Regions from separate parts of the Desulfatiglans parachlorophenolica genome, predicted to be linked through region 3. Evidence: riboswitches for the same ligand, from Rfam matches in the RefSeq annotation. Region 3 holds a riboswitch; each other region holds the start of a gene.
The links. Region 3 has a riboswitch for cobalamin ahead of ACZ500_RS01645 (hypothetical protein). Riboswitches for the same ligand answer to the same signal wherever they lie in the genome.
Positions count from the first base shown of each region.

Region 1: another riboswitch for cobalamin. It lies ahead of ACZ500_RS21860 (cobyric acid synthase); the one in region 3 lies ahead of ACZ500_RS01645 (hypothetical protein).
Region 2: another riboswitch for cobalamin. It lies ahead of ACZ500_RS10395 (cobalamin-binding protein); the one in region 3 lies ahead of ACZ500_RS01645 (hypothetical protein).

Region 1 covers NZ_AP042460.1:4,705,988-4,710,119, forward strand. Annotated here, with positions in the region: gene cbiB (adenosylcobinamide-phosphate synthase CbiB) at 1-312, opposite strand, end outside; gene ACZ500_RS21860 (cobyric acid synthase) at 309-2,261, opposite strand; cobalamin riboswitch at 2,405-2,590, opposite strand; cobalamin riboswitch at 3,003-3,209, shown strand; gene ACZ500_RS21865 (TonB-dependent receptor plug domain-containing protein) at 3,538-4,132, shown strand, end outside.
Region 2 covers NZ_AP042460.1:2,229,594-2,233,725, forward strand. Annotated here, with positions in the region: gene ACZ500_RS10390 (C1 family peptidase) at 87-1,436, shown strand; cobalamin riboswitch at 1,839-2,042, shown strand; gene ACZ500_RS10395 (cobalamin-binding protein) at 2,046-3,032, shown strand; gene ACZ500_RS10400 (FecCD family ABC transporter permease) at 3,029-4,051, shown strand; gene ACZ500_RS10405 (ABC transporter ATP-binding protein) at 4,036-4,132, shown strand, end outside.
Region 3 covers NZ_AP042460.1:354,449-358,580, forward strand. Annotated here, with positions in the region: gene ACZ500_RS01635 (phosphoenolpyruvate-utilizing N-terminal domain-containing protein) at 1-279, shown strand, start outside; gene ACZ500_RS01640 (hypothetical protein) at 237-440, shown strand; cobalamin riboswitch at 734-938, shown strand; cobalamin riboswitch at 1,673-1,876, shown strand; gene ACZ500_RS01645 (hypothetical protein) at 2,131-2,397, shown strand; gene ACZ500_RS01650 (hypothetical protein) at 2,580-2,795, shown strand; gene ACZ500_RS01655 (hypothetical protein) at 2,918-3,742, shown strand; gene ACZ500_RS01660 (ABC transporter substrate-binding protein) at 3,729-4,132, shown strand, end outside.

The DNA.
Region 1 (4,132 bases), 1.4 Mb from region 3:
TCGGCCATGGCGGTCGAGGTCCCTGGCGGCGAATGCGGTGTACAGGATGAGGACGGCCATGATATGCCCCAGCCATGACGCCGCCCCTTCAGCTAAAGTCAGGCAGGCCCAGGTGGTCAGGGCGGCGATGCCGATGACGGCCAAGGCCGTCACCAGACCGGCGATCCTGGCGGATGCGAACCGGGCTCGCATAGGGGCCTCGAGGCGGATCGCCAAACCGCCGATCAGTTTCACCGGATGGGGCAGCCGACGGGGATCGCCGATGAGGTAATCCAGGGCGAGGGCAAGCCAGATGTAGAGGATCCATTTCATCGCAATCCCGCCGATCGATAGATTTTTTGGATATGCAGATTTTCCCGCACCACAGCGGCCAGGCGCTCCAGGGCGGCCTCCACCTCATAAGGCGCGGCGACGCGTCCCTTTTCACCTTCGGCCTGGGATGCCGCCTCGTAATCGGCAGGGTTTCCTTCAGGGAATGCGAAATCCTCCAGGAATGGCACCACTCCGAAGGTCGGCAGCCCGGTGTGGCGCTCGGTGAAGGCGATGGCGTCATCGAGCAAGGCCTGTCTGCCGCGATAGCGGTTGATCACGAATCCTTTGATCAGGGACCGCTCATGCTCCGACAAGAGGTCGAGGGTCCCGGCAAAGGCCGCGAAAAGTCCGCCCCGGTCGATGTCCCCCACCAGCAGGGACGTGGCCCGGGCATGATCGGCCAGGGCCAGATTGGCGAGGTCATGTGTTTTCAGGTTGACCTCGGCCGGGCTCCCCGCGCCTTCGAGCACCATCACGTCCGCCTCGGCCGCCAATGAGTCGTAGGCTTCGCGGACCGTTTTCCACAAATCCTTCTTGCAGGCGATGTACTCGGAGGCCGACATGTTGCCGATCGGTCTTCCGACCACGATCACCTGAGACCCCGATTCTGAAAGGGGCTTGAGCAGCACCGGATTCATCCGCGCGTCGGGCGGCAGACGGCAGGCCTGAGCCTGGACCAGCAGGGCGCGCCCTATTTCCCCGCCTTCGGATGTCGCATAGGAATCAAGTGACATGCTTTGGGCCTTGAACGGGGCTACTGTGTAACCGTCCTGGAGAAGGATGCGGCACAGGGCGGCGGTCAGCACACTCTTGCCTGCATGGGAAGAGGTGCCCAGAAACATGATGGCAGGTGTTTTTCGGGATTTGACGACGGCGGTCGGCCGGGATGGCTGGAGTACCCTGGCCAGTGCTGCGACGAGACACCGGTTTTCTGATGTCGTCCGCACCGCCACCCTGAAATAGTCTCTTCCCAGGCCGACGAAGTCGGTGCATACCCGGATAGCGATCCCCTGGCGCAGCACCTGTTCTTCCAACGCGACCGCATCGATGTCCGTCCGCTTGATTCGGACCAGCAGATAGTTCGCTGCACCGGGATAGACCTTCAACCCAGGCAGGGCGGACAGTTCATTCGCCAATATTTCCCGGCGGCGAACGGCATCCGAACGGCTCTTTTCGGCGTAGGCCTGATCACGCAAAACGCCTGTGCCGACGGTCTGAGCCACAGAACCCACGGACCAGGGCGGTAGAAACTCGCGCAATCGGGCGGCCAGAACGGCATCCGCCACAGCGTAGCCCAGACGAAAGCCTGGAATGGCATAAAGCTTGGTCATAGAGCGCACCACCACGACGTTGGAACGCTCGGCATGGATCAGGCTTTGGTAGTTCGGGACGAAGTCGGCAAAGGCCTCGTCCACCACAAAAAAGGAGTCCGGATAACGGTCGGACAAATCCACCAGACGGTTGATCTCGAAAAGCCTCCCGGTGGGATTGTTGGGCTGGCCCAGGACGACCATCTCTCCCCCCTTGAGTTTCCTTTCGAGCGTGTTCCAGGGTATGGCGAATCCGTCGCCTTCTTTGAGCGCCACTTCCTCGACGGACAACCCTTCACGCAGCACCGCAGTCCGGTAATCCAGGTAACTCGGAACGGGAAGCACCGCCCGGGACACGCACAGTACACGAGGCAAGGAGAAGAGCAGTTCTGTCGAGCCGTTGCCCACCGCGATTTTCTCCGACGAAATACCGTGATGGGCACCCAGTGCAGTGGCCAGACCGGAGGCGTGAGGATCGGGATAGTGGACCGCCTCACTCAGACTGCGGTTGACCAGGCTGCGCAAGGATTCTGGCGGACCCTGGGGATTGATGGAAGCCGAAAAGTCGAGGATTTTATCCCTGGGCAAACCCGCCCGTGCCGCCAGCAGGCCGATATTTCCACCATGTCCAAGATCCATTGTGCATCCCCTTGGGCGATCCGGGTGAGCGGCCCCCGAAGGATGAAGGTTTGCGAAGCAAAAAAATCCCGACCCTCCATGTTCAGAGTCGGGATGCCGTGTTCCATCCAAACTGCAGCCGTTCCTTTTCCGCGGGAATCGAAGCTGCAACCACCACCCGAGCAGGTCTTCCGGCTTCCGGATCATCCTAGCGGCCGCGCCTTCCCATCCAATCGGACAGTGGCATTCTGCGGCTTTCGTTCCCGGTTACGGCGGCGGGTCCGCGACGGCTTCGCACCGTCTTCCCTTTGATGCCATCGCAAATGGCGACTCGGTTGATCGCAATGTGGCACATCGAGCCATCAGCGGTCAACTTTTTTTTCAACTCCGTGATTTGAAGGTTGTCATAACTCATGCCGAGCGATGCTCACGATCGCAGATCATCGATTGTTTTGATTTGCAGATTTTGGCGCTACCCCTGTGGAGTACACGGTTCTGGATGCGACGGGAAGGGTGCTCCAGGAACAGGGCTGAAGGGTTTCAAGACTGTGATCGGGGAAAGAGACAGCCGGACTTTTCGAATGCTGAAATTTTCATGGTTTGCGCTGGAAAGAGGGAACAGACCTCGGACGTCTGTGAGTGGATGAATGTCGTCCGATCGACAGCAGATCTTTTTGAACAGCACATTCCAGCCCGGGGTGTTCCGAATGGGGCTGGCTGTGAGAAGAAATTTTTCTTGACAGGGTTTGTGGCGCCTGCTATCAACTCCATAGTTGTTCAGGTGCTCGTGAAGAGCTTAAGAGGGAACCCCGTGTGAATCGGGGACGGACCCGCCGCTGTAACCCCTCCCTTTTCCGCTTGAGAAGGGAACTGCTTTGGCACCAATGGCCACTGCCCGTCATAAGTCGGGTGGGAAGGCCGCCAGAGTGGGGGGGAAGTCAGAAGACCTGCCTGATCACATGGCCCTCGTATTTCGTGGTATGGGTAGGGGCTGAAGATTCTTGAGGGATAAAAATGGGGAATCCCCGGATCGACTTTGTCGACCGGGGATTTTTTTTGTCTTTGCGCCGGGATCGGCCTGGCCGAAAGGCATGCTCGAACCTTCAGTTCCCCTGTGCGTCGCGGAGCCGCCCGCCTGACCGAATTACGGATAGAAGAGGTCTGGCGGTGTAGCCCGGTTGGCAGCGGTTCACGGCACCCGTCCGGCCTCATCGGATGGGATGACGCAGTCCGCCGGCCGGGACCGTATGCGTCTTTTTGATTGCCCGCATCAAGGAACGGAGGAGGGAGGAGCGTTATGAAAATTCATTTTGGGAACGGGCTGAAGATCTTGATGGTTTTGTGTCTTCTCTGGGGGGTGCCTTCGGCTGCAGGGGCTGCAGATGAAAAGGCCGCTACCGCATCGGGTGCTGAGGAGGAACTTGCCGGTGAATCGGAGGAGAAGGACGTCGGCAGGGTGTATCTGGAGCCGACCGTCGTCACGGCGGATCGGATCCAGGAGCCTCTCGAACACGTGACCAAAAGCGTCAGCGTGGTGACGACACAGGAGCGTGACGATGCGGAGCAATATTTTCTGCCCGAGTTGCTCGATGACCTGCCCGGCGTTTACCTCAGGCGCAACGGGGGCCCCGGGCAATTCTCGGGCATCAGCATCCGCGGCTCCGGAACCCAGCATACCCAGTTTCGCTACAATGGCTTTCCCCTGAGGGATGCGGCGGACACACAAAGCACCCTTCAATACTTCATCGGAGACCTCTATGGCGCCTCCAATATCGAGCAGGTGGAGGTCCTGAAGGGCACGAGCAGCACCCTTTACGGTTCCCAGGCGATGGGTGGAGTCGTCAATGTGATCCCCGAAAAATGGGTCGACGGGCTCGGGTTGGAGTGGCGGA
Region 2 (4,132 bases), 1.9 Mb from region 3:
GCAGATCGGCCAGAGTGAGCAGGATTGAGCATGTTGATCCGCCTTGGTGCGGCCACTTTTTTTTTGCTGAATCAGGAGGTAGAAGGATGAAAAATTACAAACGGTCTCTATTTTCACTCACCGGCCTCGTGATCCTGGCGGCGTTGTTCCTGGTTTCACCGAACGTCGTGCTCTGCACCGAGACCATCGACGAGATCAACGCAGCCATCGAAGCCGCGGGGGCTGATTGGGTCGCAGCCGAAAACCCCATCACACGCATGACCCCTGAAGAGCGCCGGAAGCTCCTGGGAGCCATGGAAGAGACGGCCGGCCCCGAGGCCGAGGTGCCGGCCGCGGCGCCCCTGTTTACCGTCCTCCCATCCCAGTACGACTGGCGCAACATAAGTGGTTCAAACTACGTCAGTTCGGTCAAGAACCAGGGCGGGTGCGGCTCCTGTTTCTGCTTTGCGACGGTGGCCGCCCTCGAGTCCAAGTACATGATCACCAACAGCCTTCCCGGCTCCACTCTCGACCTCTCGGAGCAGATCGTGCTTTCCTGCAGCACCGCGGGTGACTGCACCGGCGGCTATGCCAGCACCGCGTCGGATTACCTGAAGAACCCCGGCACAGCGGTGGAATCCTGCTATCCCTACACCGGAACCAAAGGACCCTGCGCGAATGCCTGTGCCAACTGGCAGGATGACGCCTATTATCTTACAAATTGGGATTATGCAAACAGCGGTGAAGTCGCGACCAGCACCGAGATCAAGAACGCTATCTATAGCAACGGCCCCGTGGTTGTGTGGTATAAAGTCTACAGCGATTTTTACAGTTACAGCACCGGCGTTTACACCAAGACAAGCGGAACATATGAAGGCAACCACTTCGTCCTCGTCGTCGGGTGGAACGACTCGAACAGTTCCTTTATCTGCAAGAACAGCTGGGGGTCCTCCTGGGGAGGCCTTGGCGGGTATTTCAATATCGGCTACAGCCAGTTGGCCGGTGACGTGCAGTTCGGATACTGGACCTACCAGTACGGGAGCGCCTACGGCCCCAGCGTCGACTGGTACGCCGCCTATCGAACCATGTTCCCTGTCGCCGGGGACCTCGCCCTCTTCCGCGACTATCGCGACAAGGTGATGGCCGAGACCGCCTTCGGGCAGTTTTGCTCGGGTATGATTTACAACCAGGCGGACAATTTCCTGCGGGTGCTTTTGACCCATCCGAGGCTGCTGCTCCAGGCCCGACAGCTCGTCAAGGCCAATCGTGGAGCCGTTCAAAGCGTCGTGCAGGGAGGCTACGGCGTGATCGAAAATACGGATGAGGTGATGGGGTTCATAGGTGGCGTAGGAGAGGCTGCGCCCCTCGACCTCCGGGTCTTTCTCAATCAGCTTAGAAACCAGATGGAACGTCACCGGGCCTCCGGCGAGCCTTTCCTCGGTTTTATCCTGCAATAGCATTCCTCCTGAGCCGATAGGAGCAAGACCTTCGCGGATCCGCAAGGCCCACCCGTCCGGGTGGGCCTTGCCCTTTTGGTTTCACGGATCTGATCTATAGATAAGGGCGCTGCTGTTCCCCGGTCTTATTGTGCCGCACCACCCTCCAGGTACCAGGAGTGTTTTGCCGCTTGACAAAATTTCAATTTTCGCGTTATAATGAATTTTTGGAAGAATTGTGAAACTCGCTTCACTCTGGAAATCGCGCCGAGGCGGCGTTGCTGCTTTGGTGGGGAGTCCTGGTGCAGGACAGGTTTGGTGTGAAGTTCAGCCGTGTGTTCGCTCCATTTCCCGGTGTTGATCCATCTCATCCTGTCTGGTTTTGAAGCGTGTGCGGGCGCCCCGATCCCTGCGGAGCGGGAAGCCCTTCAAGGTTATTCAGGCGCCTTTCGAGGCTTAATAGGGAACCCCGTGCAAATCGGGGATGGGCCCGCCGCTGTTACTCCGCTCCGCTGAAAAACGCGGGAACCTTACGGCCATGATAGCCACTGTTCCGCTGTAACCGGAATGGGAAGGCCGCCGTAAGGGCGGAGAAGTCAGAAGACCTGCCTGGATAGGGAGATGCGTGCCGTGACGGAAAGACGGCTGTCTCCGGATCTCTCGGATATGAACAGGGCTATCCCCGGATCAGAACGTGATTCGGGGGTTTTTTTTACTATGAAGCTGATCCGCCATCTCTGCGCCTGTCTTTGCCTTGTTTTCGCATCGGCTGCGGTCCCCGCATCGGCCGGGGTTTTTCGAGACGCAACGGGAAAAGACATTACGGTGCCCTCACCCCCTCGACGGATCGTTTCCCTCGCCCCCAGCATCACGGAAATCCTGTATTTTCTGGGCCTGGGAGACCGGGTGGCGGGTGTCACCCAATACAGCACCTACCCGCCGGAGGCCTGCGGCAAGCCTAAGGTCGGGAGCTATGTCAACCTGAACATCGAGCAGATCATCAGCCTCGCCCCGGACCTCGTCATCGCCACGGCGGATGGGAACAGCCGGAGCGTCGTCGAGACCCTCGAAACCGCCGGCATCCGGGTCTTCACCACCAACCCGCGGAACATTTACGAGGCCTTGGACACCATCACGCTCCTGGGGCGCGTCTGCGGCGCCACCCGGGACGGCGCGGCGGCGGCCGAGGCCCTGAAGGCCCGCGCCGAACGCGTAGCGGAAAAGGTCCGCGGTCTGCCTCGGCCGAAGGTCTTCGTGCAGATCAACCTGCGCCCCATCATGACGATCAATCGGGACACCTTCCTGAACGACCTGATCACCCTGGCCGGCGGCTGGAACCCATTCAGCGAGGAGCCCTTCACCTACCCCAGGATCAGCCTGGAAGAGGTCATCCGCCAGAGACCCGACGTGATCCTGGTCTCCTCCATGGACCGCGGCGGCCGGTTCGAAGAGGCCCGCCAGGGCTGGCTGCGTTTGACAGACATCCCGGCCGCCCGCAGCCACCGCGTACACCTGATCGATTCGGACCTCGTCGACCGCCCTTCGCCCCGCATCGTAGACGGTCTCGAAGAGGCGGCCCGGTTCATCCACCCGGAAATCCTCTGGGAGCGGCCATGATCCTGCATCGACGGGTAACCCCCGGCAAGGTCCTTCTTATTTCAGCCGTCATGAGCGGTCTTCTCGGCGGGGCGATCCTCTTCTCTCTCTGGCTCGGAACGGCCGACATCTCCTTCTCGGCACTCTGCCGCACCCTGTTGGGGGAAAGTACGGGCGGCACAACGGAGCTGATCGTTCTCAAGGTCCGCCTCCCACGCGTCCTGCTCGCCGGCCTCGTGGGCTTCGCCCTTTCCCTCGGAGGCGCCGTCTTTCAGGCGCTTCTCCGCAACCCTCTCGCCGAACCATTCATCCTCGGGGTATCGAGCGGGGCCGCTCTGGGCGCCATCATCGGGATCATGCTCGGCTTCAGCTTTCAGTTGGGCATCCCGGTCTTTTCGTTTGCGGGCGCACTGGTGACCATCCTCCTCGTCCTCCTTCTCGGCAGACGCAGGATGGGGATGGAGTCTTCGACCATTCTGCTCACGGGCGTCATCATCAACGCCTTTTTCACCGCCGTCATCATGTTCTTCGTCTCCACCTCCACAGACAGCCGTCTGCACACCATGCTCTTCTGGCTTTACGGCGACCTGTCCCAAAGCCATTTCGGCCAGTCGGCGATCATCGCGCCCGTCGTGATCCTGGCGGCGGCGATCCTTTACGGCTTCGCCCGCGATCTGAATCTCATGACCCTCGGGGACGAGACGGCCTGCCACATGGGGGTGGACGTCGAAAGGACCAAGCTCCTCTGTTTTCTGCTGGTATCCCTGATGATCGGACTGGTCGTCTCCCTTTCGGGTCTGATCGGATTCATCGGACTGATCGTGCCGCACCTCGCCCGCATGATGTTCGGCCCGGATCACCGGCTTCTCGTCCCTGTGTCGGCCCTCGGGGGGGCCATCCTCCTGATCGTCTGCGACACCTTCGCGCGCTGGGTGGTTTCGCCCAGCGAACTGCCCGTCGGGGTCGTGACGGCCTTCCTGGGCGCTCCTTTTTTCGTGATCCTTCTGCGGACCCGAGGCAGCCAATGGAACCGATCCTGACCCTCGACGACGTGAGCTATCGCTACGAAGACACCCTGGCCCTCGGAGGGATCCGCCTGGAAATCGGGAGCCGTGAACTGG
Region 3 (4,132 bases):
GAGGCGCTCCTGGCCATGCCGGAGAGCCCGCTTTTCCACGGAAGCATTACGGACCGGATCCAGTCCGGTCGGCCGGCGGCTGACGCCGTCGTGCAGAGCGTAAACGACCTCGCCGTCATCTTCGGCGCACTTCCAGACCCGGTCCTGCGCGCCAGGGCCGGGCAGGCCGAGGAGGTGGGCAGGCCTGCATCTACGAGAACATCCTGCGCCGCGTGCCGGGAAACCCGGCCGGGGACATGGTCGGCAACCCCCTGGCCATCCCCGTGCTCATCGGGCTAGGGTTCAGTTCCCTTTCGGCTACTGCGCCGCGCATCCCGGAGGTGAAGAAAACGATCCTAACGGTTGACAGCGGTGAGGCCAGACACCTGGCCCGCTCTGTCCTCGCCCTGGAGGATGCCGACCAGGTGAGGGCCTGCCTGCGGCGGGAGACCGGCAAATGACCCCATAACACCGCCCAAAATCAAGAGGGAGGATCCGAAGGAGACGATGGCATTCTTGGCGCAGATACGTGCACCATCGTGGGTATAGAGGTCTCCAGCGTCGTCAGGATCCCTCATCGCAACGATGGACACGCCCTCTTTCGGGGTGATGGTGGATATGTCGGGAAAGTCAGGGAGTTCGCTTCTCTAACTGAAGGGCCTGAACAAGGCCTTTGGGTGTAAACTGGGAACGTCGCAGAACGATACCAAATTTTTCTTGACTTTTATTCTTGCCCTCAGTAGCTTTCCTCTGAAAGAAGAAAATTCGTTCAGGTGCCTTTAACCAGGCTTAATAGGGAACCTCGTGAAAGTCGAGGACGGGCCCGCCGCTGTAATCGGAGACGAAAACCGCATATCGCCACTGCCGGGTGTTTAGTAAATGATTGATCGTCTGGTGGGAAGGCGCGGCAAGTAGAGAGATCCGAGAGTCAGAAGACCTGCCCGAACGGAGAAAGCGCAAACCTTCGCGGAGGGAGGTGGCTCTGTGGTTCTGAGGATGAAACTGGGAAATCCCCGGATCGAGTTATTTCGGTCGGGGTTTTTTTTGTCCGGGGACCGGATCGGACGTGCTGGTTTGTGCATTCCCTCTTCCCGGGATTTTTCCGGCTTGGTCGGATAATCGATAAAGACTTGCTGAGCAGTATGGATATGGCTTGAAGGATTTTGCTGATGGGTCGTCGAGTAAAGAGATGCACGATATTGTTTTTCATAGACGATAGATATACCAGCCGTGACCTTTCTTTCGGAGCGATCGGAAGATCCAAGAAGCTGAAAAACTCGTCGATTTCTCTCTGTAATGAACAGTGGACGAGATGCATGAGGAAAAATAAAACGGCAGTGAAGGATACCTTACGATTGTGGGAAAAATATTTTTCAGAGAAACTGTGCGGTTGAAGAAATTTATGAAAATGGAAATGTTTTCTAAGGAACCTAATCGGTTTGATGCAAATTTTGGAAAGTAGATTCTGTGCCAAGCGCAACATTTTTACATAATTTTTCCGTATGCATATGTCACTTCCTTTGAAATTGACATTTGATTCATTTTATACTGCTGACAGAGAAGTATAACTTGCTATATATGCAAGTAAAAACCTTAGCCCCGGCTTCTTAAGTCAATGATATTGAGTATTATTTGTGCAAGAATTTTTCTTGAAATGTTTCCTATGGACGAATAGCATCATTAGCATCATAAGAATATAATCTGCCGTTCAGGTGCCTGGAGCAGGCTCAAAGGGGAACCTCGTGAGAATCGAGGGCGGACCCGCCGCTGTGATCGGGGACGAAAGCCACACATCGCCACTGTTGGGTGGTCAGCAAGTGACTGATTATCTGATGGGAAGGCGCGGCAAGTAGGGAGATCCGAGAGTCAGAAGACCTGCCTGAACGGTGAGAGAGCAAACCTTCGTGGACAGAGGTGGCTCAACGGTTCTAAGGGTAAAATTGGGAAATCCCTGGATCGGTTCATTACGGTCCGGGGATTTTTTTTGTGTGCGCCCGGGAGAGCCCACAATCGTGGAGGTGAAAGTCCTCTACACGCCTGTCAGGGGGAGGTGTTAGCCGGACGGCAAGGGTGCCAGCCAGGAGACAGGAGCTGAAAGAAGGCGCAGGCAAGGCGCTGGTCCGACGAACAGGAACCTTACATGAGGTGGTCATGCTGGATGAGGAGTCACATATCTTCAAAGTCCGATATCTGTGCGGAAAGCAAGGGCTTGGTGCGTCAAACGTCACCGCGGGGACGGGATACTCCCAGGCGAAGAATCTTCATTCAATGGAAGCAGTGGTTGAACGTGAGGACATGTCGGGGGCCTATCGCCGAGTCAGGGCGAACAAGAGTGCTCCCGGAGTTGACGGCCTATCAATCGAAAATTTCATGGAACATCTCAACGCTGAATGGCAGCGTATTGAGAAAGAACTGTAGGAGGGTCGGTACGTGCCCCAGCCCATGCTTAGGGTTTATATCCCCAGACTTGGCGGAAGTGGAATTCGGTGTCGCTTCCCATATGAACGAGGCCTTCCCTGTGCGCTTCTTCACAAAGCTTGGAGTCGTGTCGCTGCTCGGTCTCGTGAAGCAGCTTCAATGTAATTAGTCTCTATCCGGAAATGGTCTTTTTGGCCAATCTCGGCGTCACTCTGTACGTTTGCTTGTGCGGCGACCTACAGGTCGTCTCCGCGCAAGCGCTTGAGTTCCTTGATATTGGCCAAACCGGGACCCGCCGCGTAGCGGTGGGACTGAGCGGCGAAGCGGTGAAGAAAAATCCTCATTTCCGGATTGGAAAGCGGGTCATGCTGGATAAAGCATTCCCGGATGGAGACTAATTACTGTACCGCTATGGTACGGAGCCATATGACTGGCGGTATGGGAGGACGGCGAGGGCAACTACGCCTCCTGCTCGATTTGGAGTTCGGCCGCGAAGGGGGCATTCTGCGTCGGGAAAAGATTGGCAGAGCGGCAATTAGGCCAATTCTTGAGGATACCGGAGAAAGGGCAGAGCGTGATTTCCTTGACATTTCCGCTAAAGAGTTTCTATATCGCGGCCGGCTTTTACCTGGTAGGTACGGTCTTTCACCTTTTGGCAAGGGAGAAGCCTGCCATCTGGTTTTTCACAGCAGGCATTTTGATCAATGCAGTCTCTGAGATATCCGGCAGAGTCATTGTATGGCCGTACTGCAACATGTTCGAGGAACCGTTCTTCCTCCCCATATGCGTAGCCGCCGTTTCCGTTGTCCTCATCATTTCAGGAACAGCAAAAGACGGCCTATCCCTCCTACCGCTCATCGCACTCTTCTCGCTTGTCGCTGTCTTTTTTTCAGAAGGGTACTACCCGCCCTTTACCATGCAGTCAAAGAGCATCCACGCACATTTGTTTCATCTTTTTGCCTTTGTTGGCCATGGCTGTCTGATAACCGGGGCCTATCTTGCCGTTTGCTCTCTTGTGAGGAAGAGAAGAGATGGTATTCCGTATCAGATGATTATCTGGGGGTTTGCCTTCATGTCAGTATCGGGCATGTTTGGCATGTTATGGAGCTATGCGGGAAGATCTGACACGGTTTCGTGGAATCACTACTATTTTCATTCAATTGCAGTCTGGCTCTACTATGCCGGTTTTTTGCATCTTCACCTTTTTAAAGGATGGGATCAAAACAAAAAGATCTGGATACTTGTGGGAGGCGCAGTAATGATATTAAGCTTGGACTACTTGCCTCAGATTGGCGCAATGCATATTCCGAGAGTATTTAATGGCGGATTGTATGATCTCTTTTAGGGCGATTTGGACCTTTTTGGGAAGGCCTTCTCTTTCAGTCTGTCTGATATATCTTATTGTTGCGGATATTTTGGTAGGCTCTTTCATCATGAGAGACAATCCGAAGATATTTGCAGTGCTTGACAGCATAACGATTCAAGAATGGGTTGTCACATATGGACTGAACAATCTCAAAGCCACTTGGTGGTTCTTTGTCTGTTTGTATTTGTTGTTATCTCTTGGAATAACCACATCGGTGTGCAGCATAAACAAGGTGATTTCCGTTATCAAAAGATTCTATGGGAATGGTTTTTTGAAACTTGCTTTAAAGCTATCTCCATCAGTTATTCATCTCGGCTTTCTCTTTCTCCTTTTGGGGCAGCTTGCAAGCCATACGCTTGGGGTCAATTC